2 regions of the Streptomyces pseudoechinosporeus genome follow, and region 1 is predicted to be linked to the other one. Evidence: riboswitches for the same ligand, from Rfam matches in the RefSeq annotation. Region 1 holds a riboswitch; the other holds the start of a gene.
The links. A riboswitch is a leader RNA that binds a small molecule or an ion and turns the genes downstream of it on or off. The one in region 1 is predicted to bind cyclic di-AMP.

Region 1 (3,134 bases):
AGCGATGGCGGCTTCGGCGGGGCGAGCCGGGCCTGGCATGCGTACCAGCGGGCGTATGTGATCCCGGACGCGGACCAGGACCGGCCGGTGCTCTACAACTCCTGGGAGGCCACGGAGTTCGACATCTCGGAGGAGCAGCAGCGGGCGCTCGCGCGGCGGGCGGCGGCGATGGGCGTGGAGCTGTTCGTGGTCGACGACGGCTGGTTCGGAAAGCGGACCAGCGACCGGGCCGGGCTCGGGGACTGGACGCCCAACCCCGACCGCTTCCCGGCTGGCCTCAAGCCCCTGGCGGACGACGTGCACGCCCTGGGCATGCAGTTCGGGATCTGGGTCGAGCCGGAAATGGTCAATGCGGACAGTGAGTTGTATCGAGCGCATCCTGACTGGATTCAGTATCAACCAGGACGAAAGCGTACGGAGCTTCGCAATCAGCTCGTACTGAACCTTGCGCGCGACGACGTCCAGGAATACCTGTGGGAGCAGCTTCACGGGCTGCTCTCCAGCGCTCCGATCGACTATGTGAAGTGGGACTTCAACCGCTGCTTCACGGACGCCGGCTGGCCCGGAGAGGCGTATCCGCAGCGGCTGTGGGTCGACCATGTGCACGCCCTGTACGGCCTGTTGGACCGGCTGCGGGCCGCGCACCCCGGTGTCGCCTTCGAGTCCTGCTCGGGCGGTGGCGGCCGGATCGACCTCGGTGTCATGGCGCGTACGGACCAGGTGTGGACCTCGGACAACACCGATCCGCTCGACCGGCTCGCCATCCAGCACGGCTTCAGCCAGATCCACCCGGCGCGGGCCATGGCCGCCTGGGTCACCGACAGCCCGAACAAGCAGCTCAATGGACGCGTGAGTTCGCTGCGCTTCCGCTTTGTGAGCTCCATGGCCGGAGTGCTCGGGGTCGGTGGCGACCTAACCGAGTGGAGTGACGAGGAGCTCGCCGAGGCGCGGGACTGGGTGGCGCTCTACAAGCAGATCCGGCCCGTCGTGCAGCGCGGCGACCTCTACCGGCTGCGGGCGCCGGAGGGCGGACTGAGCGCCGTGCAGTACGTCCATGAGGACCAGGCCGTCGTCCTTGCCTGGCTCCAGGCTCAGCATTACGGCGAGCCCGTAGCGCCCGTACGACTGCGGGGACTCGATCCGGCGGAAACGTACGAATGCCCCGAAACGGGCGAAGTGTACAGAGGTGCCGTGTTGTTGCATCACGGACTGCGGACCGGCTTGCGCGGTGACCTGGATGCGGCAGTTTTCCGTCTGCGTCGCATCTGAGAGTTGTGTCCGTATTGGAGTGCCTTCATTCCAACTCGCTCTGGAATAGGCACTCCTGAATCAGTGATGCGTGAGCAGCGTCATATTCGTGACAGTGTGCTGTCGCCATGTTCATGTAATTCAAGTGTGTTTACAGGGGATTTCAGGAAGGCGGAAGACCGGTGATTCACGGAGGGTGACGGCGATTTCGGTCAAGGATCAAGAGAACGGGGCACATAGGCAACCCAAAGCTTGTCCCTGTGCGTCTTGGTCGCTTACGTTCGCCACCAATCCGGACGGACGCCTAATCCTGCCGCCGCCCGGAATCCGCACACCGATCCGTACACGGCAGGAGCGGGGGACCCACAGGTACAGCGCCTGTTCTGGTCTCCGGAACAGGCTTGGGGTAAAGCCGCGCGAAAGCGCGGCCGGGCATCTCCAGCTCGCACCCGACAGCTCACCTCGTAGGCGCCGGAGAGGAATTCGTCATGCCCGCGAAGGGTAAGCACCGCCGCCCGAAGTCCGCGCGTTTCACCCGCTCGATCGCCGTTGCCTCAACCGGTGGCGCCGCGCTCGCACTTCCGCTGCTGGGAGCGGCCGGCGCACATGCCGCTACTCCGCAGAGCGCGCCCGCGTCTGTTTCCAACAAGGCCGAATCCGTTTCCCAGAAGGCTGTTGAGTCCGCTCCTGTCGCCGCTCAGAAGAAGACCGCGACCAGGACGTACGAAGTGAGGGCGGGCGATTCTCTCTCGAGGATCGCCCGCGAACAGAATGTCAGCGGTGGCTGGAAAAAGCTCTACGAGGACAACCGCCAGGCCGTCGGCAGTGAACCGGGGCTCATTCACCCGGGCCTGAAGCTGACGATCGGCAAGAAGGCCGCCGCGCCTTCCGGTGGCAGCGAGGCCAAGGCGCCGAAGGCGGCCGAGGCTCCCAAGGCGGCCGAGGCTCCCCAGGTGTCCGCGAAGAAGGCCCCGACCGCCAAGGCGGCCGAGGCGCCCAGCAGTTCGAGCGGCTTCACCATGCCGGTCGAGGGTGCGACCGTCAGCACCCCGTACAAGATGTCGGGCAGCATGTGGTCCAGTGGCTACCACACCGGTGTCGACTTCGCGGCCGCGACCGGCACTTCGCTCAAGGCCGTGGGCGCGGGCACGGTTGTCTCCGCCGGCTGGGGTGGCGCGTACGGCAACCAGGTCGTCATCCAGCTCAGTGACGGCCAATACGCCCAGTACGCCCACCTTTCGTCCCTTTCCGTCTCGGCTGGGCAGTCCGTGACCGCGGGTCAGGAGATCGGCCTCTCCGGCGCGACCGGCAACGTCACCGGCCCGCATCTGCACTTCGAGATCCGCACCACGCCGGACTACGGCTCGGACGTGGACCCGCTGGCGTTCCTGCGCTCGCACGGCGTCTCCGTCTGACGCCACCCGCGCACCGCCGCGAGCGGATCGCGTTTCCTTCTCACGCCGAAGGCCGGACCCCTGATCCCCGGGTCCGGCCTTCGGCTTGTCCGCAGGGGTCGACAGCGGCAGCGGCCAGGCGTCAAAGTGATCTGCGGCAAGCGCTTTCTACAGACCCGCGCGAGACCCGCTCGCCCCGTCGTACGCCAGTCAAGGAGACGCTTCATGACGACCCGCAGAGCCTTCGGAGCCCTGGCCGCCGGTGCCGCACTCGCGGCCCTCGCCCCCGCGCACACCGCGAGCGCGTCGGCGGATCACCGCCGAGGACGGCTCATCGCCCGCGACGGCTTCCGGCACGGACTGGGGCAGTGGGCAACGGAGTTGCAGGACGGTGGCAGTGTCACCGCTTCCCGTGGCGTCATGGAGATCGATGTGCCGAGCGGCGCCACGGTCTGGTTCAAGCGGAAGCTCGCGGGACCGTATGTCATCGAG
Region 2 (3,134 bases), on a different contig from region 1:
CGGCGCCGACTTCACCGTCGTGGTCCGCAACGCCCTGGTCTCCCGCCGGGCCGGTATCGCGTGCGCGCTCGGGATCGCGGCGGCGCTGCTCGTCCACACGGCGCTCGCCGTCGTCGGGGTGGCCGCGGTGCTGACCGCCGTGCCCCCGCTGTTCCGGGCGCTCCAACTGCTGGGCGGTGCCTATGTCCTCTGTCTCGGCGTACGGACGCTGCAGTCGGTGCGCGCGAGGCGTACGCCGGGGGCCGAGGATCCGCCGGTCGTGTCCGGCGCCGGAGCCCTGCGGCAGGGCTTCGTCACCAACGCCCTCAACCCGAAGGCGACGATCACCTTCCTCAGTCTGCTGCCGCAGTTCGTACCGGCCGGAAGTCCCGCGATGCCGCGGACGCTGGTCCTCGCACTGATCGTGGTCGCGCTCGCCCTGATCTGGTTCCCGGCGGTCGCGCTGCTCGTGGACCGGCTCGGCCGGTGGCTGCGCAGGCCGCGTACCGCCCGGGCCATCGAGGCCGTCACCGGAACCGCCCTCACGGCGCTGGGGCTGGGGCTCGTTCTCGAACCGCTGCTGGCCTGAGCCGGAGCCCGGGCTCAGGAATCGTCCGGGCGTCGGTCGGCGGCGCGTTTCATCAGGAGCGGTACGAGGCCCCACAGGCCGAGGCAGATCGCCAGGGTGCCCGCGCCGGACAGGATCCCTTCCAGCCGGCCCGCCGTCACATCCACGACCAGCAGGACCGATCCGGTGAGCGCGAACGCCAGCACGCCCATCCCGATCTGGGCGAGATGCGAGGAGACCGCCACGATCTGCGGCTTGGCGCCCTGCTGGAACAGCCGGCGGTGCAGGGCGGCCGGTGCCGTGAGGAGTACGGAGGACAGCACGGCGAGCAGCAGCGTCGTGATGTACGTGGCGCGCTGCACCGAGTCGAGGTCCGGGAAGCGCGGGGTGAACGCGAGGCTGAGCAGGAACGCGAAGAGGATCTGCACGCCCGTCTGGGTGACCCTCAGTTCCTGGAGCAGTTCGATGAAGTTGCGGTCGGCGCGCTCGAGCGGCGTCTCGTGCCGCTCGAGCGGGCTTTCGGCGCCCGGACGCTCGGCGCCCGGACGCTCGGCGCCCGGACGTCGCTCGTCGGGCTGTCGGTCGCCGGGCTGCCGGTCGATGGGTGGTTGGTCGGCCATGGCTCCATGAGTAACCCGTCAGCCGCCGTGTCACGCCCCGTGGGGTGGCGGCGATGATCGCCGCCACCCCAGGCGTATCACCTGACCCGGCCGTACCAGACGCTCTTCGTCCAGATCTTCTGCAGCTTCACCACGTCCCCGGTCTTCGGGGAGTGCCAGATCCGTCCCTTCCCGGCGTAGACGCCGACGTGGTACACGTTCCGGCCCGAGTGGAAGAACACAAGGTCTCCCTGCTTGCGGCTCGAAGCCGAGATATGGCGCGTCTTGTTGTATTGCTGCGCGGCCGTGCGGGGCAGCTTCTTCCCCGCCTTCTTGTACGCGTAGAGAGTGAGCCCGGAGCAGTCGAAGCGCTTGGGCCCCTCGGCTCCCCACTTGTACGGGGACCCCTTCTTGGAGGCCGCCACCTGAAGCGCCTTCTTCGCTGGGGTGACTGCTTCGGCGTCAGATGCGAAGCCGGGGGCCACAACACTGCCGCCGACAACGGCGACGGTGAGAGCCGATGCGGTACCGGCCCTGGTCAACAGCGACGGGACACGATTGAGCGCAGACATGCGCAACCCTTCGTCAGCCGCCTGTGAAGGATGACCTGTCGGATTCGGGCTGGCGAAGTTGCCCGGCCGCGGTGTGCGGCTTCACCCCAAGGACCACTCGGAAGTTCTCCGGCGGCCCGTCGTGCTTGGGTCCTCCACTCCTGCCGATCCACTTCTGTCGACCCGTCATCCGAGCGGCGGCAGGACTCGGCGTCCGCCCGGACCGCCCCGCCACTGCGGCGGGGGCTTGTCGTCAGAAGGGATCTTTACGCACGAACGTCGGAAAGTCCGAGCGGAATCGGTGGTTTGTGGGCTTACTCACCACTCAGCCGTTCGGTGGACAGACCTGCTTCAGAACGAGCGTTGAGGAGGTCGAGGAGCCTCGTACCAGCGACGGAATGTCCGATTCCGGCGTTGGAGTACGCGCGTTGCGCAAGTCATGCGGGTCTTTGAACGTAGCTCTTCCTGCGCCGTTCAGGGGTACGCCATTTGGTCCGTTTCACCCTTGTCCAGACGCCTCGTCAGTTGCCCGCGAGGCGCCCGGGCCGGTTGGTGCGTCAGCTGTCGGAGGATCCCGGCGGCAGGGTGACGCGGGCCGCCCGGCGTTCACCGTCGAGCACCCGCAGGGCCCGCGTCAGGGTCGGTGCGTGCAGCTCGTGCTCGCCCCGCTGGTGCATCAGGGTCAGCGCGTCGCGCAGCGCGGCGGCCTTGGCGACCAGTGCCTGTGCCGCGCGCAGTCCGCCATAGGTGTCGCCACGGTTCGCCGGATTGATCCGGCCGAGGAGATCGAGCACCTCCAGATAACGGTCGACCAGTTCACCCTCCGCCCGGGTCAGCGCCGGCAGCGGGGGCAACTCGGGTGGGAGCATCTGCCGTTCACCTCGCGCCGGGTATGGCGAGCGAGGCCTTGCGGCTCGGGATGATGCGGTCGATCAGCCCGTACTCCAGCGCCTGCGGTGCTTCCAGGATCTTGTCCCGCTCGATGTCCTCGCTGATCCGCTCCTGGCTCTGCCCCGTGTGCCGGGCGAGCATCTCCTCAAGGAGCCTGCGCGTACGCATCAACTCCTCGGCCTGGATGGCCAGGTCGGACGTCTGGCCCTGCACCGGCTCGGGCAGCGCCGGCTGGTGGATCAGCACGCGCGCGCCAGGCAGCGCGGACCGCTTGCCCGGCGCGCCGGCCGCCAGCAGCACCGCCGCGGACGCCCCCGCCTGGCCCATGCAGACCGTCTCCACCTCGCAGGTGATGAACCGCATCGTGTCGTAGATCGCGGTCATCGCGCTGAACGAGCCGCCCGGGGAGTTGATGTACAGCGAGATGTCCCGGTCCGGCGACTGGTACTCGAGGTGCATGAACTGCGCCATCACGTCGTTCGCCGACGTGTCGTCGATCGGCGTCCCCAGGAAGACGATCCGCTCCTCCAGCAGCTTCGAGTACGG

Region 2: it holds a riboswitch for cyclic di-AMP, as region 1 does, so the genes downstream of both, ACYVO6_RS14110 (C40 family peptidase) here and ACYVO6_RS46405 (M23 family metallopeptidase) in region 1, are expected to answer to the same signal.

The regions. Positions count from the first base shown of each region.
Region 1 covers NZ_BAAGPS010000090.1:64,805-67,938, reverse strand. The annotation lists gene ACYVO6_RS46410 (alpha-galactosidase) at 1-1,269, shown strand, start outside; cyclic di-AMP (ydaO/yuaA leader) riboswitch at 1,571-1,734, shown strand; gene ACYVO6_RS46405 (M23 family metallopeptidase) at 1,737-2,663, shown strand; gene ACYVO6_RS46400 (DUF6250 domain-containing protein) at 2,868-3,134, shown strand, end outside.
Region 2 covers NZ_BAAGPS010000009.1:570,089-573,222, forward strand. The annotation lists gene ACYVO6_RS14100 (LysE family translocator) at 1-568, shown strand, start outside; gene ACYVO6_RS14105 (DUF6328 family protein) at 583-1,167, opposite strand; gene ACYVO6_RS14110 (C40 family peptidase) at 1,245-1,718, opposite strand; cyclic di-AMP (ydaO/yuaA leader) riboswitch at 1,722-1,888, opposite strand; gene ACYVO6_RS14115 (hypothetical protein) at 2,255-2,566, opposite strand; gene ACYVO6_RS14120 (ATP-dependent Clp protease proteolytic subunit) at 2,574-3,134, opposite strand, start outside.